Regions from separate parts of the Paenibacillus sp. RS8 genome, predicted to be linked through region 2. Evidence: predicted binding sites of a transcription regulator. Region 2 holds the regulator's gene; the other holds the start of a gene.
The links. Region 2 encodes CtsR, which represses protease genes until heat stress. Its sites were predicted from a motif close to ATGGTCAATAAAGGTCAAACA; they were not measured.
Positions count from the first base shown of each region.

Region 1: a site for CtsR is predicted at 1,922-1,942, ahead of clpP (ATP-dependent Clp endopeptidase proteolytic subunit ClpP). Genes of this name have one in related genera too.

Region 1 is NZ_CP168131.1:1,705,992-1,716,816, reverse strand. It holds gene gap (type I glyceraldehyde-3-phosphate dehydrogenase) at 1-173, opposite strand, end outside; gene ACDZ28_RS09010 (sugar-binding transcriptional regulator) at 276-1,328, opposite strand; tRNA gene ACDZ28_RS09005 (tRNA-Arg) at 1,761-1,835, shown strand; gene clpP (ATP-dependent Clp endopeptidase proteolytic subunit ClpP) at 2,029-2,625, shown strand; gene ACDZ28_RS08995 (GDSL-type esterase/lipase family protein) at 2,721-3,359, opposite strand; gene ACDZ28_RS08990 (PdaC/SigV domain-containing protein) at 3,469-4,572, opposite strand; gene ACDZ28_RS08985 (SIMPL domain-containing protein) at 4,696-5,451, opposite strand; gene ACDZ28_RS08980 (HPr family phosphocarrier protein) at 5,601-5,870, opposite strand; gene whiA (DNA-binding protein WhiA) at 5,968-6,897, opposite strand; gene yvcK (YvcK family protein) at 7,042-7,989, opposite strand; gene rapZ (RNase adapter RapZ) at 8,047-8,946, opposite strand; gene ACDZ28_RS08960 (ROK family glucokinase) at 8,992-9,942, opposite strand; gene ACDZ28_RS08955 (DUF438 domain-containing protein) at 10,151-10,825, opposite strand, start outside.
Region 2 is NZ_CP168131.1:883,458-894,282, reverse strand. It holds gene ACDZ28_RS05390 (transglycosylase domain-containing protein) at 1-15, shown strand, start outside; gene ACDZ28_RS05385 (MFS transporter) at 36-1,292, opposite strand; rRNA gene ACDZ28_RS05380 (16S ribosomal RNA) at 1,707-3,264, shown strand; tRNA gene ACDZ28_RS05375 (tRNA-Ala) at 3,366-3,441, shown strand; rRNA gene ACDZ28_RS05370 (23S ribosomal RNA) at 3,619-6,547, shown strand; rRNA gene rrf (5S ribosomal RNA) at 6,681-6,797, shown strand; gene eis (enhanced intracellular survival protein Eis) at 7,218-8,390, shown strand; gene ACDZ28_RS05355 (CtsR family transcriptional regulator) at 8,681-9,142, shown strand; gene ACDZ28_RS05350 (UvrB/UvrC motif-containing protein) at 9,173-9,697, shown strand; gene ACDZ28_RS05345 (protein arginine kinase) at 9,726-10,790, shown strand.

The DNA of each region.
Region 1 (10,825 bases), 820 kb from region 2:
ACATCACCTTGGAATTTACCTTGAGTTGTATCATATTTAAGCAAATGAGCAAGCATCTTAGCGTCAGTCAAGTCATTGATTGCTACCACTTCGATACCTTCTACATTTTGAATACGGCGGAAAGCAAGGCGTCCAATACGTCCAAATCCGTTAATTCCAACTTTTACACTCATTGAATAGTTCCTCCTAGAATTCGTTTTATTTATTCAAAACAGACCGTGAAGCCTGTCATGACAACAATGTTAAGTATAATGCAAGGTATATGTTCTAGTGTATTACGAGGATATCTGCAACTGATTGTCGATTTCCTTGCCGATTTCTACAGCAGCAGCCTCGTCCGTGACGAGAATATTCTCCTGCCCGAAACGCAGCATGGCATGAATAGCTTTGGCTTTTGGTTTGCCTCCGGCAATACCAATGACTGTCTCCGTCCGAACAATATCTTCAAGACGTAGCCCCATCGTAAGCATAGTATGGACAACCTTACCATCTTCGTTAAAGTAATACCCAAAGGATTCAGCCACTGCTCCCTCACCCTGGATCTCTGAGACCGTAGCCTCATCCAGCTTGCGGCGGCGAGTCATTTCAATGGCATCCCCAATCCCATGTACAATAATACGCGAACTGCGGATGATTTGTACAATCTCTCCAATATTAGAGTCAAGTGCTAGTGACTGGTAGGCATCCCCACTAAGTAAATCAGGTACATGCAGCAACCGGTAATTCGCTCCAACTCGTTTTGCCATTGTTGAGGCAATTGTGTTGGCTTGAATCTCCATACTCTCTCCTAATCCACCACGCGCCGGAACAAACCAAGCGTTCTTATAGGAAAGGGATAACGGCGGTGTCAGTTGATCAGCCATATCGGCAAGCGTTGATCCACCAGTGACAGCAACAATATCATCTGTACGAAGTACACTGAGCAGCGCTTTTGCACCTGCTCGGCCGAGTTCACGTTTGGTGAATGGCGATGACTCACAATCACCCGGCACCACAATAACTTTATCCAGACCATACGTTGCCCGAATTTTCTCTTCCAGCTCATCCAGACCAAACAGGCTCTTAACGACCGGCTCTAGCAAATCAAGCAGCCTACGCCCAGCAGCGCTAATGCGCATACCAACGCTCTCGATCTCAATGAGCCCTTGCGATTTCAGAAGATCCGTCTCGGCACGCAGTACCCGCTCAGTCATATCAAGCGAAGCGGCAAGCGTTCTGCGCCCAATTATATCGGACAGCATGATCTGATGAAGAATCGTGTACCGTCTCTTAAGGGTTTCCATGAGATCAGGCAGAAGCTGCTTTTGGATATCTAATAAATTACGCATACTTTCACTCCTGCAACTTCGTCTTCCTCTATTCCCTTGTTCATGGTCTCAAAATGTCCCGGGTAAACTTTTTAAGTCCCACTCATATTCTAACCAAATATTGCTCGAAGTGCAAGTCTTCCGAGAGTAGAATTCTCAAGCGCTTGTCTTCTTATACATTTATAAGATCGGGAAAGAGGTACGGCTCCTAAAACCTGTCATTAACAATCCAGATTCTATCGCTGAGTGAAAGACAATATACGCTTGTCCATCTTGAAGACAAGGGGTAGAGCCCGTGCACAGCATTATTAAAAATATAAGAAATTATAAGTTTCACGTTATATATTATCCTTATATTTCTACGAGAAACGGTTGTCGTCAATAAAGGACGATAACGTCGTTTCTTCCTGTCCATTGCAATTGCACAGAAATTGTATTATAATCATTTTTGTTGCGCCCGTGGTCCAATGGATATGACGTAGGCCTCCGAAGCCTGAGATCCAAGTTCGATTCTTGGCGGGCGCGCCATTAATTTCACTTTTGTACATAATTTAGTAGTGCCTATACTACTACTTAACCAAAGAGCCGCATGTCGGCTCTTTTTTTTGAATATAAGTTTGACTTTCTTTGACTTTTTGTTTGAATTTGTTTATCATGTGGGTAATACGGCAAGAGTAAAAATGAATACATTTGAAGAACCAATATCAAGGAGGTTTTCCACGTGAGTTATATTCCTATGGTAGTAGAACAGAGCAACCGCGGTGAGCGCGCTTATGACATCTATTCCCGCCTGCTGAAGGACCGCATCATTTTCCTTGGAACGGAGGTTAATGACGTGGTAGCCAATTCTATCATCGCACAAATGCTGTTCTTGGCTGCCGAAGATCCGGAGAAGGACATTCACCTTTATGTGAATAGCCCCGGCGGTTCCATTACTGCAGGTATGGCTATTTTTGATACAATGCAGTACATTAAACCGGACGTTTCCACCATCTGCGTGGGTATGGCAGCTTCCATGGGAGCTTTCCTACTTAACGCTGGCGCTAAAGGCAAACGCTTTGCACTGCCAAACAGTGAGATCATGATTCACCAACCTCTGGGTGGTGCTCAAGGTCAAGCAACGGATATCGAAATCCGTGCGCGCCGTATCCTCAAATTGCGCGATAAGTTGAATCGTATTCTTGCAGAACGTACGGGTCAACCCCTGGAGCGTATTGAGAAGGATACAGACCGTGATTACTTCATGACTGCTGCAGACGCGGCAGCTTATGGTATCGTTGATAAAGTCATCGAGAAAACACTGCCTAGCGGTGTGTAAGCTATACAACAACACAAAGAGGCTGTGCTCTATCCACTTGATGGTTAGCGCACAGCCTCTTTACTTTTCAGAACAAAACTACACTTGAACCTCAATTAAATCAAACCGCCATAACCAAGTGAATCGAGTTTGTCAGCAATCACACGGTAGCCTCGGCCATTGGGATGTAAGTGATCAATCGATAATAGCCCTCTTTCATTTCCGGCAAATTGATTATAAATAGAAGCAAATCCACATACTCGGCTACTGTACTGCGAGGCATAACCGTTAAACTGCCGCACCCACTCTGTAGCGCCTACTACCTGAGGATAGGGATTGTACAATCCCACTATTCGAATGATAAAAGGTCTACGTGTTCCCGCCTTCAATTGAAAGAGAATACTCATAATTGCAGCAAAATTTTGTTTGCATTCCTGTAGTGATCTTCGTAGCTCTTTTGATAAATTTTCAGGTTGTCTAGCTGCAGCTTTCGCAGCATGGATTAAATCATTGCCACCAATGGATAAAGTGATGATGTCGGCTGCTCGTATAGCCTCGCGAGTCATAGAACTCCCACGTAACCGCTGTTCCAGTTCAGAAGTAGTCAATCCATTCACGCCTAAATTCGTAGAGACTACATTAGAACGCAGTCTCCCTTCTGCCATTCTACGGTATACCGGTACAAAACCGTTACCTGGCAGAGCGCCAAATCCAGTCGTCAAGGAATCGCCAATTGCAGTATATTGATAGCTCATAGCTCTCCCCCGTTCATAAACTAGTTACTCCCTTTAGCATATGAATTAGCGATGATTCTGGTAAGGGGGAGATGTCCAGTGCTGGCAGCAGCGGTCAAGACTTCTCTTATTACTTTATAGCAGCAAATGGGCTATCGCCTTCGGGCAACAGTTCTTTGAATGTAAAGGTATATTCCGGGAACCCTGCAGCGTAAGCTGTGTATTCGTACAATTGGAAGAATAGAACAACCTTATCATCCTTCAGATAAAAATACTTCTCCGTATTCAATCCGTTGAATCCTCCCAAATAACTTTCTTCCGCTTTTACCAGCTTGTTCAGCTTGGCATTTAACTGTTTTTTGTAGTTGGGGTTAGCGCCAAACAAATCACCCAGCAATAGACGTTTGCCATCCTTAAGTGAAAAAGTAAATGCCTCACGATTTGTCATGCCATGAGCGCCGCCCGTATCGCTATACTGTGACATCACTAAACTGATCACACCATTCTGATTGTAGGTCACCACATAATCTATATCATAGGTATACTTAGGCTCTGACCCGGTCCGATCGGAGATATCCTGTTCTGCACCAGCCGCAAATTTCATAACACTTTCCTTCAAGGTATTATTAATTGCCTGCTGCGCATTGGAATTGCTTAATCCACTGATCTTCGGATAATCAAGCTGGATAAAAGCCTCTTGCCGATCCTTAGCATAGGTTTCAGTGGTTACTGTCAGCACGTTCAGTGGTCTGTTCACCACGTTCAGCCTACCAGAGTCCCGACTCCAATCTACTTTATAACCCAAATAATCATTCAACAGGCCTGATGGAACATAAAGCCGATTGTTAATTAGCTTTCCTTCATATTCTCGAATGTAATAATTGTTCACCCAAATAGAATTTCCATAGCTAGATAACATGAACTTAGTTTTTATCGTTCCCTTTCCAATCGTATATGCATTTTCTTTTTTATCATAAGTAAGTGGTAATCGCAGCACATCACGCATAAAGGTGATCGGCACCCATGCCTTCCCTTCCTGCAAAATACCTGTCTGCTGAGAAATCATCCCGTTTGCCTTCAAAACTATACGTGAAGCAATAGCCTCACTCTTTGTCTGATCCGATGCTGCATAACCAGTCTCAACGGGCAGTAATCCACCACCAAGCAATAACCCCGCCGACATCAAGCCTATGCCCCATTTGCGTACTATTTCTTTTGAGATATTCATCATCATATTTTTCCTCCCCTTTCCAGTTTATTAAACATAATCTTAGCGATTTTACACAAAAAAAGAGGCGCCCCGCATTATTACTAGCGGAAGAGCACCTCTCCTCTCTACACACATCTTGTTCTGCTACTATTTCAATTCATACATTACGCTCAGCTGTGTTGTAACTTTAACTACTCCCGGTTGAACGGATGTGCTTGCACCAGCATCTGCTGCAGCCATTTCCATTTTTAGATTCTGCTCAAAATAAACCGGAGTAACATTACCATCATTTTGGCTGACTGTGATTACTTGACCCAAGCTACGTCTAGCTGCCTTAGCAATAGCTCCTGCTTTAACATCTGCGTTCGCCATCGCCTTTTCAATCACCTGAGCTTCAAAGGCAGAAGTATCTTCCACTGAAAAACGTGCATTTCCGATATTATTTGCCCCTGCCGCAGATGCAGCATCCAGCAATTCACCAACCTTGGTCAGATCTCTATAAGACACTAACAGCGTATGATTCGCGTTGTATCCCTTCACTTGCTGTCCATCTTTTTCGCTATAACTATAGTTGGGTTGCACATAAAATTGGGTACTTTGAATATCCTTGTCTGCGATTTTCCAAGTCCCTTTCAGTAGTGTAGTGATCTTTTGGATTTTAGCAGCATTTGTTTTTTGCGCTTCTTGTGCAGTTGCAGCCGTAGTATCTACACCGATGGACAAGTATACAATATCCGGCTTGATGGACAATTCACCTTTACCTACTACACTAACGACATTTTTCTGCACTTCATCTGCGTAAGCCTTTGCAGGACCTTGGAAGGCACCACTCATGCTAATCCCTCCAATTAACAAACTCCCTACGATCAACACTGAACCAATCTTTTTAACCAAACCTTTCATATTTGCCAGCCCCTTTCATCTTTTGTGATTTGTTATTATCCTCTAGACGAGTCTTTTTGGTAAATGTTGCACACGTAAATCTATTTTTTGGTATTAAAAAAAGCCCCTAGGGGCTTTTTAGTCATGCGATAAAAAGTCATCTCAAAATATTATTGGTTTTCAAGCTCTTCTTTGCTGACGAGACTCGTCAAAGCGTTTACAGCTTGATCCGCGTCTGCACCATCCGCGCTGATATAGATCTCCGTGCCGGAACTGATCGCTAGGCTCATAATACCCATAATACTTTTGGCGTTTACTTTTTTATCGTCTTTTTCCACGAAAATCTCCGACGAAAACTTGTTAGCTTCTTGCACAAACAATGCTGCCGGTCGAGCGTGTAGCCCTGTCTTCAACCGAACAACTACCGGGTGCTTTGTCATGAAACGCTTACCCCCTAATTGAGTTCTCCCCAAAAATTTCACATTAATTTTATATTATTATATCATTATAACGTAAACCACACTAGAAAAAAAGTGACTAGCCGCCGCGAACCTTGTCCGCCAGTTCATCAATCTTACGAAGCCGATGATTTACTCCGGACTTACTAACTGTACCTTTCAGCATTTCACCAACCTCTTTAAGGTTGATATCTGGATGTGCCATTCGAATTTCTGCAACTTCTCGCAATTTATCCGGCAAGCTCTCCAGTCCTACTTCTCGCTGCAGCAGTTTGATATTTTCAATCTGCCGCACCGCGGCACTTATCGTTTTATTGAGATTCGCGGTCTCGCAGTTCACGATCCGATTCACGGAATTACGCATATCCCGCATAATTCTTACATCCTCAAATTTGAACAACGCTTGATGCGCCCCGATCAAACTTAAGAATTCGATAATCTTCTCGCCTTCTTTAATGTATAGAATGAACCCTTTTTTACGTTCAATGCAGCGTGCGTTTAGGTGAAATTCACCAGCTAGATCGACAAGCGCCTTACAATGCTCCTCATACATCGAGGAAATCTCCAAATGGTAAGAGGAACCCTCCGGATTATTAACCGATCCGCCCGCCAAAAAGGCACCGCGTAAATAAGCACGCTTACAGCAGTTATTCCCAACAATCTCTTTATCAATACCGTCGGTAAAAATAAATCCTTCGGACACAATTCTGAGGTCATTTAGGATCTCCTGTACGCGACTAGGAATTCTAACGATATAAACGTTATTTTTCTTCAAACGCATTTTTTTACGCACGAGTAGCTCAATATGGACCTGGTAATATTTCTTAAGCAAAGAATATACCCGCCTTGCAATCGCGGCGTTCTCCGTCGAAATGTCGAGAATAACCTTTTTGCTTGAAAGCTGCACAGATCCATTCATACGGATAAGTGCTGACATTTCCGCCTTCTCACAACAGGGCTCACTCTCCACCATCGTCAGCTCTTTTTTGGTAAGGGCCGCAAAAGACAAGGGTCTCACCTCTTTCTGAAATAAGTACGTCATTCATATATACAAGCATAAACGCCTTAGGCGTCCTTTTAAAGACGGTAAGCGTTTATGCGAGAAATATAAGAAAGTATAGGTGTAAAACTTATATTTTCTTATATTTTTAAGTTATACTCTAGGGTTCCTGTTTATCCAGTCTTGCACAAGCTGGTAGATATGATGACTAAGTTTATCGGTATCATGCCTTAAGTAAGTTCGGAATAACACTAGCTTATCCGCGATGACTTTATACCCACTGCCATCTAGTACATCCTTGTCGAGTTGTACCGGACGTGCACCTTTCTCTGCGTACTTCGTCTGAACCTGCTCTGGAATTTCACCGTCATTGACAATAACATAATCGAATAAATGAATTCCAATATGATCATAAACAGCTTGTAGATGATCATTTACGGTATAATTATCCGTTTCGCCAGGCTGAGTCATTACATTGCAGACAAAGATTTTGATTGCATCCGAAGATACAACAGCTTCTGCTAGCTTTGGAACAAGTAGGTTCGGAAGAATGCTCGTATAGAGACTTCCTGGTCCCAAAAGAATCGCATCAGCGTTTCGAATCGCTTCAAGTGCTTCAGGCAACGGTTCCACGTCAGCAGGCTCCAAAGATACCCGTTTGATGATCCCGCCGGCTTCCGGTATCTTAGACTCACCTGTGATAATCGTACCGTCCGACATTTCTGCACGTAACACAACGGCATCTCCCGCAGCGGGCAATACCCGTCCACGAACAGCAAATAATCGGCTAAGCTCGCGAACAGCTGTGACAAAATCGCCAGATATATCTGTAAGCGCAGCGAGGATTAAATTACCAAGACTATGACCCGCCAAGCCTTCACCCGTGTTGAAACGATATCTCATAATATCCGCCATGAGCGGTTCCACATCAGCCATAGCTGTTAATACGTTACGGATGTCCCCAGGAGGTGGCATTTGCAGTTCACTGCGCAAAATGCCCGAGCTTCCTCCATCATCCGCTACCGTAACTATAGCTGTAATATCTAGCGGCTTTTCTTTTAAGCCGCGAAGCATGACAGATAACCCCGTACCACCGCCCATAACGACGATACGTGGACGCTGTCTTTGTTCTTCAGCCACTATGGACCCCTTCTCTCATTAGTGCCGATCACGCTCGGAATCCCGATGACTAACCGCTACGGATTCCGTTTCGCTGACGCCCAGCATTTTACCCAAATATTCCGAAATGGCTACTGAACGGTGTTTTCCGCCTGTACAGCCAATGCCGATAATAATCTGGGATTTACCTTCCCTACGATATTGCGGAATTAAGAAATGAAGCATATCGAGCAGTTTGGTCAGGAACACCTGTGTTTCAGGCCACTTCATTACATAGTCATAAACATCGCTGTCCTGACCTGTTTTTGGCCGCAGGTGATCCACATAATGCGGGTTAGGCAAAAAGCGAACATCGAAGACGAGGTCTGCATCAATAGGAATACCATACTTAAATCCGAACGATGTAATATTGACGGAAAGTGTGCTTTTTCCTAAATGCGAGAACCGAGATACAATCTTCTCTTTAAGCTGCACTGGTTTCATACTGCTAGTATCCAGACATAATGTGGCTGAATTCTTTAATTCCTCAAGCATTTTACGTTCCAGCTTGATACCGTCAAGCGGAAGTCCCTTGGGTGCTAGAGGATGATGACGCCGGCTTTCCTTGTAACGCTGCACAAGTACCGAATCCGTAGCATCCAAGAACAAGATTTCACAGCCAATGGTTGACTCATCTTTGATATAGGCTAGAGACTCGGACAAAGCAGTGAAGAATTCCCGGCCACGCAGGTCAATCACAAGTGCTACCTTAGCGATCTTACCCTTCGACTGCTCAATCAGTTCTGCAAACTTAGGGATCAGCACCGGCGGTAAATTATCGACACAGAAGAACCCTAGGTCTTCCAGACTCTGCACAGCAATTGTCTTACCCGCACCTGACATTCCGGTAATAATGATCAGGGTGGCTCCAGCCGTTGGAGTATTGTCCAATTCGGTCATTAAAGCGTCCCCTCCCTAAATTAGTATATGAATACTCCCTATCTTTTAAGAACGAAGCAGAAGGCCTGCAGCACCAACAATACCTGCATCATTGCCAAGCTCCGCAGGGATAATCGAAACACCCGTCTGAAGCGGAGCTGGTGCGAGCTTAGCGAACACGCGACGGACTTCATCAAATAGAATATCTCCAGCTTTAGACACACCACCACCAATGATAAAGACCTCAGGGTTAAGCACGGCCGCAACAGAAGCCATAGATTTACCCAGATAGTAAGCTGCACGGTTTACTATACGAATCGCTACTTCATCACCAGCTTTAGCCGCATCAAATACTTCCTTCGCTGCAATCTTCTCTACCTGAGAAAGGGAAGTACGATCACCACGAGCGACTGCATCATTAGCCATACGAATAATACCTGTAGCAGAGGAAACGGTTTCCAGACATCCCATATTGCCACAACCACATTGAATAGCTTCCAGATCCGGCACTACAGTGATATGGCCAAGCTCGCCCGCTAGACCCGCGAAACCTTGATAAATCTTTCCATTAATAATGATTCCGCCACCCACACCTGTTCCAAGGGTATAGCAGACACAGTTCTCAATCCCGCGTCCTGCACCACTCCAAGCTTCACCCAGCGCAGCCACGTTCGCATCATTGTCTATTTTGACAGGCTTGTTCCAGCGATCTTCCAAAATGGAGCGAATCGGCACATCTTTAAATCCTATGTTGGGCGCAAGAATGATGATTCCTTCACGAATATTTGTGAACCCTGCTACGCCCGCGCCTACACCTGCAAGCTGATCCCAAGAGTACGGGGAGTCCTCCACAATTTGGCGTACATACTTCTCGATATTATCGATAACAGTATCGACACCTTCTGCAGTTCCTGTTGGTCCCTCATAAGTATGTAGTAGAGTTCCCTCAGCATTGCAGATTCCAACCTTAATTGCAGTTCCACCCAAATCCACGCCAACGTAGATATTCTCAGACATGTAACAAGCCACCTTTTTTTATACTAAAATAGTTAATCCTAAGTACCAACTATAATAGAAGCCCCCTCTGTGGTCAAGGAAAGACAACACACCCGGGAATTCCTTATTTCAATAGTATACTCTATTATATTCTAAAAAGACCCTCTTGCGCCAAAGCAAGAGAGTCTTCTTCCCATATTATTATCTGGAAATTTTCCATTAGCACCCATTATTCTGATAGAATACGCTTCTGCCCCTCCAGTGCACGGATGGGTGCGATATTCTGTGTAAACTCTAGCGTTCCCATATACCGGCCTGTCTCGTCGCGGACAGCGAAATAACGGATATAAATAAACTTATCCTTGATGTTGATCCAGAAGTCCTCAGCGTCCTTATGTCCTGCCTTAAAGTCTTCCAGAAGCTTCTCCACCACATGAACACTTTGAGGCGGATGACAGTTCTGTACCGTACGGCCGATAACTGCCTTAGTTCGGGCAAAGATACGTTCCTTGCCGTGTGAAAAATACCGCACAACATCATTTTCATCAATGAATGTCAGATCTACCGGCAGATGATTGAGTACGGTCTCCAGCTGATGCAGTGACAACAGCCCTGTCTCAAAGCGTATGAACCCTTCTTGCGGAGTTACTCCGTCTGCTTCTCCCAGCACTGCACCTTCCGGCTCTGCGGCGCGCTCTGGGACCCATTCCTGCTCCGGTGCGGTTAGACAGAAACCAATCTCATCGCTCTCCCGAGCGATTTTGACCCATTCGTCTTCAGTCAGTTTGTCCAGCGCCATAGGCAGTAGAATATTCTCTTCTTTAAAGATCATTTCATTCACTTCCTGGATAATCTCCGTAACTTGAGCCCCAATTTCTGCAGCGTTTCCGTTATACGCGCTAAG
Region 2 (10,825 bases):
CTAAGTAATTATTGATTCTATGATGTTATTGATGTTTATTGAGCGGCCCATTCTTCTAGTTTCTCATCTCTAGGAAGCAGGAGAGCGAGGAAACCGAGAAGAGGCAGGAAGCCACAAGCTATAAACACTTTTGAAATCCCAATGCTGTCAATCAGATTGCCGAGTACCAAGGAGCCAATTCCCCCGAGACCAAAAGCAAGACCGGTGATTAACCCTGAGACTGTTCCGATATTCCCTGGATAAAGCATTTGAGCATAGATTACAGTAACAGAGAAGCTGGACAAAAGGATGAAACCGCCAATCAGTAGGAGTACAGCGGCCCACATTTGGTTCACAAAGGGGAGAGCCAGCGCGAAGGGCACTGTTCCGACCATAGAGAGAAGAATGAGATTACGCCGTCCGAAGCGGTCTGCCAAGGGGCCTCCAAAGAATGTACCAACGGCACCAGCTGCTAAATACATGAAAATGTAGATTTGGGCTTTATCAAGCGTCATTTGGTATTTGTCCATTAAATAGAAAGCGTAGTAGCTGCCGATAGAAGCGCCGTACCATGATCTTACAAAGACTAGGAAGACAAGGATAATTGTTGCTGTTCGAATACTTTTGCGGCGGGCAGGATCGATTGCACGAGCTGTTGATTTCTTATGAAATGTATATCCCGCATCCAGCATCTCCCGATACCAGCGAGCAACGTAAGTCTGGACGGCGATACCGGCAGCTGCAACGATAGTGAAACCAAGCGCCCCAATCTGCCCAAAGGGGATGAATATCCATTTCGTGAGCATTGGTCCTAAAGATTGCCCAGCATTACCTCCGACTTGAAAAATGGATTGCGAAAGGCCTTTTCGCTGCCCGGCAGCCATATGAGCAACACGCATGCCTTCCGGATGAAAAGTAGCTGATCCGAAGCCGATTAGCATGACGGAAAACAATACAAGAATATAGTTGTTGGCAAAAGCCAATAAAAGTACGCCTAAAAATGTGCTGCACATGCCTAGTGGTAATAATATAGGACGAGGCTTACGGTCAGCAGCATATCCGATGACTGGTTGGATAACTGAGGACGTCATGTTTAGGGCAAAGGAGATCCATCCGATCTGAGCAAAGGAGAGCAATAAGTTATCTTTGAGAATAGGGAAGATTGCAGGTATAACTGCCTGAATAGAATCATTAAATAAATGAACAAAGCTGACTGCCAGCAAAATCTTATAGATTGTTGCTTGCTGCAGATTACGCTGCTCCTTGTCCTTAAGGTTTGTTGGGGTCTCAGCACTGGATGGTTGATTTTTCATTTAGACTCCTCTCTGTACGTATCATTCGAAGTTAATATATGGGATTGCGATAAGTTCTATTTAGCCACAGATCACGGATGATTGGAATCAATTTGTGTTGGTTTGTGCTGGTTTGAAAGTATTTATACGTCGATAATTTTTTATTTCAAAAAAAGCTTGCAAACATAAGAACCGCATGGTATATTATCTCTTGTGCTTATGACGCATCGAACAAATGAAACACAAACGATGAAAAAATAAGTTGACAAGAAATACGAAAACATGATATACTCAAATTCCTGTGCAAGAGACATTGAATGTCGAAATGCTGGGAGCAAGTTCTTTGAAAACTGAACAAATGGAACGCGTTAATTTTTAAAAGATTCATTTAATGAATCGTCAGTTTCAAAATGAGCATATCGCTCTTTTCAATACTAATTGGAGAGTTTGATCCTGGCTCAGGACGAACGCTGGCGGCGTGCCTAATACATGCAAGTCGAGCGGAGTCATTTTGAAAGCTTGCTTTCAAAATGACTTAGCGGCGGACGGGTGAGTAACACGTAGGCAACCTGCCCCTTAGACTGGGATAACTACCGGAAACGGTAGCTAATACCGGATAATTTCTTTCTTCTCCTGAAGAAAGAATGAAAGACGGAGCAATCTGTCGCTGAGGGATGGGCCTGCGGCGCATTAGCTAGTTGGTGGGGTAACGGCCCACCAAGGCGACGATGCGTAGCCGACCTGAGAGGGTGAACGGCCACACTGGGACTGAGACACGGCCCAGACTCCTACGGGAGGCAGCAGTAGGGAATCTTCCGCAATGGACGAAAGTCTGACGGAGCAACGCCGCGTGAGTGATGAAGGTTTTCGGATCGTAAAGCTCTGTTGCCAGGGAAGAACGTCCGGTAGAGTAACTGCTATCGGAGTGACGGTACCTGAGAAGAAAGCCCCGGCTAACTACGTGCCAGCAGCCGCGGTAATACGTAGGGGGCAAGCGTTGTCCGGAATTATTGGGCGTAAAGCGCGCGCAGGCGGTCATTTAAGTCTGGTGTTTAAACCTTGGGCTCAACCTAAGGTCGCACTGGAAACTGGGTGACTTGAGTACAGAAGAGGAAAGTGGAATTCCACGTGTAGCGGTGAAATGCGTAGATATGTGGAGGAACACCAGTGGCGAAGGCGACTTTCTGGGCTGTAACTGACGCTGAGGCGCGAAAGCGTGGGGAGCAAACAGGATTAGATACCCTGGTAGTCCACGCCGTAAACGATGAGTGCTAGGTGTTAGGGGTTTCGATACCCTTGGTGCCGAAGTTAACACAGTAAGCACTCCGCCTGGGGAGTACGGTCGCAAGACTGAAACTCAAAGGAATTGACGGGGACCCGCACAAGCAGTGGAGTATGTGGTTTAATTCGAAGCAACGCGAAGAACCTTACCAGGTCTTGACATCCCTCTGAATCTGCTAGAGATAGCAGCGGCCTTCGGGACAGAGGAGACAGGTGGTGCATGGTTGTCGTCAGCTCGTGTCGTGAGATGTTGGGTTAAGTCCCGCAACGAGCGCAACCCTTAACTTTAGTTGCCAGCAAGTAATGTTGGGCACTCTAGAGTGACTGCCGGTGACAAACCGGAGGAAGGTGGGGATGACGTCAAATCATCATGCCCCTTATGACCTGGGCTACACACGTACTACAATGGCCGGTACAACGGGAAGCGAAGCCGCGAGGTGGAGCCAATCCCATCAAAGCCGGTCTCAGTTCGGATTGCAGGCTGCAACTCGCCTGCATGAAGTCGGAATTGCTAGTAATCGCGGATCAGCATGCCGCGGTGAATACGTTCCCGGGTCTTGTACACACCGCCCGTCACACCACGAGAGTTTACAACACCCGAAGTCGGTGGGGTAACCCGCAAGGGAGCCAGCCGCCGAAGGTGGGGTAGATGATTGGGGTGAAGTCGTAACAAGGTAGCCGTATCGGAAGGTGCGGCTGGATCACCTCCTTTCTATGGAGAATCGTCTTCTGCAATGAAGACATTCAAATCGGAAGTTAAACTTCCACAATTATTTAACGCGTATCCATTTGTTCGGTTTTGATGGAATTTGCGGGGCCATAGCTCAGCTGGGAGAGCGCCTGCCTTGCAAGCAGGAGGTCAGCGGTTCGATCCCGCTTGGCTCCACCAACAAACTTCATCTATTTGTTATGTCTAGAATAGTTTTATCTTGATCCTTGAAAACTGGATACCGAAACGAATTTGCGTTTTAGAACATCTTTTAGCAACTTGTGCAAACAAGTAAATGTTATTAGTGAGATGATTCCAAGAGAGATATCGTATGATATTTTCCTGCGGAAAAATCATGGTTAAGCTAATAAGAGCACACGGAGGATGCCTAGGCGCCAGGAGCCGACGAAGGACGTGGCGAACAACGAAACTGCCTCGGGGAGCTGTAAGCAAGCTTTGATCCGGGGGTGTCCGAATGGGGAAACCCAGCTGTGGTAATTCGCAGTTACTCACATCTGAATACATAGGGTGTGTAGAGGCAGACCAGGGGAACTGAAACATCTAAGTACCCTGAGGAAGAGAAAACAATAGTGATTCCGTCAGTAGCGGCGAGCGAACGCGGAACAGCCTAAACCTAAGAGCTTGCTCTTAGGGGTTGTGGGACGTCTCACATGGAGTTACAAAGGAATATGGTAGGCGAAGAGGTCTGGAAAGGCCCGCGATAGAGGTAAAAGCCCTGTAACCTAAACTGTGTTCTCTCCGAGACGGATCCCGAGTAGTGCGGGGCACGTGAAACCCCGTATGAATCCAGCAGGACCATCTGCTAAGGCTAAATACTACCTGGCGACCGATAGTGAAACAGTACCGTGAGGGAAAGGTGAAAAGCACCCCGGAAGGGGAGTGAAATAGAACCTGAAACCGTGTGCTTACAAAAAGTCAGAGCCCTATCTATGGGTGATGGCGTGCCTTTTGTAGAATGAACCGGCGAGTTACGTTTAACATGCAAGGTTAAGTCGAGAAGACGGAGCCGCAGCGAAAGCGAGTCTGAATAGGGCGACTCAGTATGTGGACGTAGACCCGAAACCGTGTGATCTACCCCTGTCCAGGGTGAAGGTGCGGTAACACGCACTGGAGGCCCGAACCCACGCACGTTGAAAAGTGCGGGGATGAGGTGGGGGTAGCGGAGAAATTCCAATCGAACTCGGAGATAGCTGGTTCTCCCCGAAATAGCTTTAGGGCTAGCCTCGGTATAAGAGTAGTGGAGGTAGAGCACTGATTGGGTGCGGGGTCCGCAAGGATTACCAAGCTCAGTCAAACTCCGAATGCCATATACTTATTGCCGGGAGTCAGACAGTGAGTGCTAAGATCCATTGTCAAAAGGGAAACAGCCCAGACCATCAGCTAAGGTCCCCAAGTGTGTGTTAAGTGGGAAAGGATGTGGAGTTGCACAGACAACCAGGATGTTGGCTTAGAAGCAGCCACCATTGAAAGAGTGCGTAATAGCTCACTGGTCGAGTGACTCTGCGCCGAAAATGTAACGGGGCTAAACACACCACCGAAGCTATGGCTAGATACGTATGTATCTGGGGTAGGGGAGCGTTGTATGTGGGTTGAAGGTGTACCGTAAGGAGCGCTGGACAGCATACAAGTGAGAATGCCGGTATGAGTAACGAAAAGATCAGTGAGAATCTGATCCGCCGAAAGCCCAAGGTTTCCTGAGGAAGGCTCGTCCGCTCAGGGTAAGTCGGGACCTAAGGCGAGGCCGAAAGGCGTAGTCGAAGGACAACAGTTTGAAATTACTGTACCACCGTAATCCGCTACGAGCGATGGGGTGACGCAGGAGGGTAGTGACGCGGACTGATGGATATGTCCGTCTAAGCAGTGAGGCTGATGTGTAGGCAAATCCGCACATCATTAAGGCTGGGCTGTGATGGGGAGCGAAAATTGTAGTAGCGAAGGTCATGATCTCACACTGCCAAGAAAAGCCTCTAGCCAGGAGAAGGTGCCCGTACCGCAAACCGACACAGGTAGGCGAGAAGAGAATTCTAAGGCGCGCGGAAGAACTCTCGTTAAGGAACTCGGCAAAATGACCCCGTAACTTCGGGAGAAGGGGTGCCCCGGTAGTGTGAATAGCACGAGGGGGCCGCAGTGAAAAGGCCCAAGCGACTGTTTAGCAAAAACACAGGTCTGTGCGAAGCCGCAAGGCGAAGTATACGGGCTGACGCCTGCCCGGTGCTGGAAGGTTAAGGGGAGTGGTTAGGAGCAATCCGAAGCTATGAACCGAAGCCCCAGTAAACGGCGGCCGTAACTATAACGGTCCTAAGGTAGCGAAATTCCTTGTCAGGTAAATTCTGACCCGCACGAATGGCGTAACGACTTGGGCGCTGTCTCAACGAGAGATCCGGTGAAATTTTAATACCTGTGAAGATGCAGGTTACCCGCGACAAGACGGAAAGACCCCATGGAGCTTTACTGCAGCTTGATATTGAATTTGGGTACGATCTGTACAGGATAGGTGGGAGCCGTAGAAATCGGAGCGCAAGCTTCGGTGGAGGCGCCGTTGGGATACCACCCTGATCGTATCTAGGTTCTAACCTAGTGCCCTAATCGGGTACGGGGACCGTGTCAGGCGGGCAGTTTGACTGGGGCGGTCGCCTCCTAAAGAGTAACGGAGGCGTTCCAAGGTTCCCTCAGAATGGTTGGAAATCATTCGAAGAGTGCAAAGGCATAAGGGAGCTTGACTGCGAGACCTACAAGTCGAGCAGGGACGAAAGTCGGACTTAGTGATCCGGTGGTACCGCATGGAAGGGCCATCGCTCAACGGATAAAAGCTACCCTGGGGATAACAGGCTTATCTCCCCCAAGAGTCCACATCGACGGGGAGGTTTGGCACCTCGATGTCGGCTCATCGCATCCTGGGGCTGAAGTAGGTCCCAAGGGTTGGGCTGTTCGCCCATTAAAGCGGTACGCGAGCTGGGTTCAGAACGTCGTGAGACAGTTCGGTCCCTATCTGTCGTGGGCGCAGGAAATTTGAGAGGAGCTGTCCTTAGTACGAGAGGACCGGGATGGACGTACCGCTGGTGCACCAGTTGTTCCGCCAGGAGCATGGCTGGGTAGCTACGTACGGACGGGATAAGCGCTGAAAGCATCTAAGCGTGAAGCCCCCCTCAAGATGAGATTTCCCAATTAGTAAGACCCCTTGAAGACGACGAGGTAGATAGGTTGGAGGTGGAAGTGCAGTAATGCATGGAGCTGACCAATACTAATCGGTCGAGGGCTTATCCTATACTTAAAATGCAAATTCAATTCGGATTCAGTTTTCAGGCATCAAGCCTGTAACCAATAAGCTGCATGTCCTTTATAAGGGCTGATATTTTCTCGCAGCGATTTCGAGAAGCGAAAGCTTCGAAAAAATCATGTTTGGTGGCGATAGCGGAGGGGTTCCACGCGTACCCATCCCGAACACGACCGTTAAGCCCTCCAGCGCCGATGGTACTTGGACCGAAGGGTCCTGGGAGAGTAGGACGTTGCCAAGCACAATTAGACCACTGTTGAGTCATCGACAGTGGCTTTTTTGCGTTTATTATAGACTGTGGAAAACTTGTGGATAATATTTTGAATTTGCAGAAAAGTTACGCACATGTGGATAGATGATTGGAAGAGAAATAATCCCTAAATAGTGTGGATTAAATACATATTTATATGGATCTGTCAACAGAAAACCTAAGTAGTACACGGGTTGCTGTGGATATAGCCGGGATTATGTGGATAGAGCTATTGATAAGTGGATAACTATTTTAACTTGGATGTGACAAGATTTCAAGACTATTTTTAAAACTGCATAGAGCTGTGGATAACTAAAAATAAAGTTATAAATAATGCAATAGATTAGCGCACAATTGATGCTCTTGTTATACTTATCCTAAAAGTAATTTTATAAAGGATGAGGTGAGTTTGTGGTAATAAGACAGTTACGCCCAGATGAGTTCGATGCAAGCATGAACTTGTCAGAATATGCTTTTCAATACAAGTTACCTAGCGACAAACGGGAAAGTGCTCAAAAAAGTTTCAAGCCGGAACGGGTATGGGGTGCCTTTGAAGATGGGACACTCGAAGCAAAATTGACGCTTCTGCCATTCCAAGTGTACATACAAGGGAAAGTAGTGCCTATGGGTGGTATCGCTGGGGTAGCAACATGGCCAGAGAACCGCAGACAAGGGCATGTGGCAAAGCTTTTAACACATGCACTGCAAACGATGAATGAAGCGGGTCAAACGCTCTCTTTTCTGCATCCGTTCCTGATTCCCTTTTATCGTAAATTTGGTTGGGAAGTTTATTGTGAATATAAGAAATACTCCATTCCTGTAGCGAAGTTTCCCAAGAAGGTTGAAGTTGAGGGCAAAGTTAAACGGGACATTAAAGATATCGAAGTATTGGATAGCTTATACAATCAATTCGCTGTCAGATATAACGGGACACTTAAGCGTGATTTGGACTGGTGGGAGAATTCTGTATTAGATGACGAAGGAAAAAGTGCAGTGTTTTACTCTAAAAGTGGTGAACCAGAGGGATATGTGCTGTATAAGGTAGAGAACAGAGAACTGGTCATTGATGAATTTGTTTTTTTGAACGAACAAGCTCGGCAGGGGCTGTGGACATTTCTTGCGAACCATGATTCGATGGTGACCGGTGCATCGTTGAAGCTGGTGCCTTCGGACGACATGTTACCCTTCTTGCTGCCAGATCCGCGTATAGAACAGGAGAATTATCCTTATTTTATGGGTCGTATTGTGAATGCTAAGACATTCATTGAAGGTTATACCTTCAGAGGAAACAGCAGCCCAAAGAAACAGCTTATTTATATAGAAGATAAATACGCACCTTGGAATGATGGATTGTGGGAATGGAATATTTCTAATGAGGGATCGGCAACTTTTACACGCGGGGAAGGGAAACTGGCAGAAGCAGACTTAAACTGTGATATCGGCACATTGACGGCATTAATGCTTGGATATAAACGTCCGGCAGAGTTAGCTCGTTATGGATGCATCTCAGGTCATTCAGCTGCACTGGAATGGTTTGAAGAAATCTTACCGCAAGCACACACTGCATTATTTGATCATTTTTAAAATAAAAATTCGGGCTCTCCCCTTCGAAAGATGTTGGGAGGGCTCTTTATTTCCGAATACATTCGCTGAAAAAAGTGAAAAATAAGAGAATCCACTTGGAATTAGCACAGAATATGTTATAATATTAAAAAGTCAAAGAAAGTCAAAGTCAACGAAACTTAATGACATTGATCCGATCCTCTGAACACGTGGAATTATCCACAAATGTTTAAGTTCAATTAAAGACCATTGTCATTATGAATGCAAGTTGCAATCGGTATTATAAAGATTTAAGCACTGGAGGATGAGTGATGCGCAATATCTCTGATATTATCGAACAATATCTGAAGAATATTTTGCATGAAAGTCCCGAAGGTACGGTGGAAATCCAGCGAAATGACCTGGCGGACCAGTTCTCATGCGTACCGTCACAGATCAATTATGTCATCAGTACACGCTTTACTTTGGAAAAAGGTTATGTGGTGGAAAGTAAGCGTGGTGGCGGGGGATATATTCGTATTCAACGTTTTGAATTGCCACCAAACGTGGCACTGCATGCCCATTTAAACCATACTATAGGTGGCGGGATTGATCAGAACGCTGCTGAAGGGCTGATTTATCAGCTGGAGGAAGCCGGTTTTCTAAGTAAGCGTGAAGCGTGCCTTATGCGCGCTGCTGTTTCTCGGGAATGCCTAACGGTTAAGATTCCATACCGGGATGAGATTCGTGCCAAGATTATGAAGGCGATGTTAATCTCTTTGTTAGGCAAATAATTGTCAACCATAAGGGAGGGGCTTTCGCTTATGCAATGCCAGGAATGTGGCGTCAAGCCGGCAACACTCCACTTCACTAAGATCGTGAATGGAGAGAAGACGGAGTTTCATATCTGCGAGAGCTGTGCACGGGAGAAGGGGGAACTCATTCCCGGAACGGCTGGAGGGTTCTCGATCCACAGTCTGCTGTCAGGTCTGCTTGATCTAGAGGGTGCCGGCAAGGAGAAGTCGGCTGCAACGAAGACAACGCAGAGTCTGCAATGTGAGAATTGTGGGATGACGTACTCCCAGTTTAGCAAGTTAGGCCGTTTTGGCTGTAGCTCCTGTTATAAATATTTTAACAGCGCACTTGACCCGCTTTTTAAGCGAGTGCATGGTAGTACTTCACATGTAGGTAAGATTCCGAAACGTGCAGGAGCTCAGATTGTATTTAGACGCCAAATTGATGAACTCAAGAAGGAATTACAGCAGAGTATTACACAAGAAGAATTCGAGAAGGCAGCGGAGCTGCGGGATCAGATTCGTAAACTTGAAAAAGAAATAGCACAAGAGTAAAGTCTTTGATATATAGGGGGGATATGACATGTCAAGTCTCCGATTTACTGAACAAGCACTTAGTGATTGGATGCGCTCTGGAGGCAGCCACTCCGAGATTGTAATTAGCAGTCGTATGCGTATTGCCCGTAATCTAGAGCATCTTCCGTTTCCAATGCTGGCTTCCTTAGAGCAATCGGAAGAAGTGTTAGAGCTGTTGGCTCCTGTGTTTCATGAGGAAGCAGCTGCAGATTTCGGATCTTTTCAACTCCTAAAGCTTGATGAAGTGAATGAACTGGACAAAAAGGTACTGGTTGAGAAACACCTAATCAGTCCTAACTTGGCTAATGATTCGCGCAGCGCGGCTGTCTTGTTAAATGAAGATGAGTCGGTCAGCATCATGATTAACGAAGAGGACCATCTGCGAATCCAATGTCTGTTTCCTGGTCTTCAGGTTAGAGAAGCATGGGAACGTGCGACGGCGATCGATGATATATTTGAAGCAGCTGTCAATTACGCTTTTGATGATAAAAGAGGATACTTGACCAGTTGCCCCACTAATGTGGGTACAGGGCTTCGTGCCTCAGTAATGCTGCATCTGCCAGCACTTGTAATGACGCATCAGATCAATCGCATATTGTCTGCAGTGAACCAAGTAGGATTGACTGTAAGAGGAATTTACGGTGAGGGCAGCGAAGCAGTAGGGAACATCTTTCAAATTTCCAATCAGATCACCCTCGGTCAAACGGAGAGTGAAATTATTGAGAATCTTCACAGTGTAGTTACGCAGATCATAGAGCATGAGCGAAATGCACGTGAACGGTTGCTTGTTGATTCCGCACTGAGAATAACCGACCGAGTGAAGCGTTCTTATGGGATTTTATGTTATGCAGCTCTTATGGAGCTTAAAGAATCTGCACAACGACTGTCTGATGTGAGACTTGGGGTTGATCTTGGCATTCTGGAAGGTCTTTCGATTTCAGTGCTAAATGAACTTAACGTTAAGACACAGCCAGGATTTCTGCAAAAGATGTTCGGCGATGAGTTAAACGCCACTGAACGAGATATGTATCGGGCAAAACTGCTCCGAGAGACACTGGGAACACAACATTAATATAGATATTTACTATTCATGGAGGTGCAGGAGAT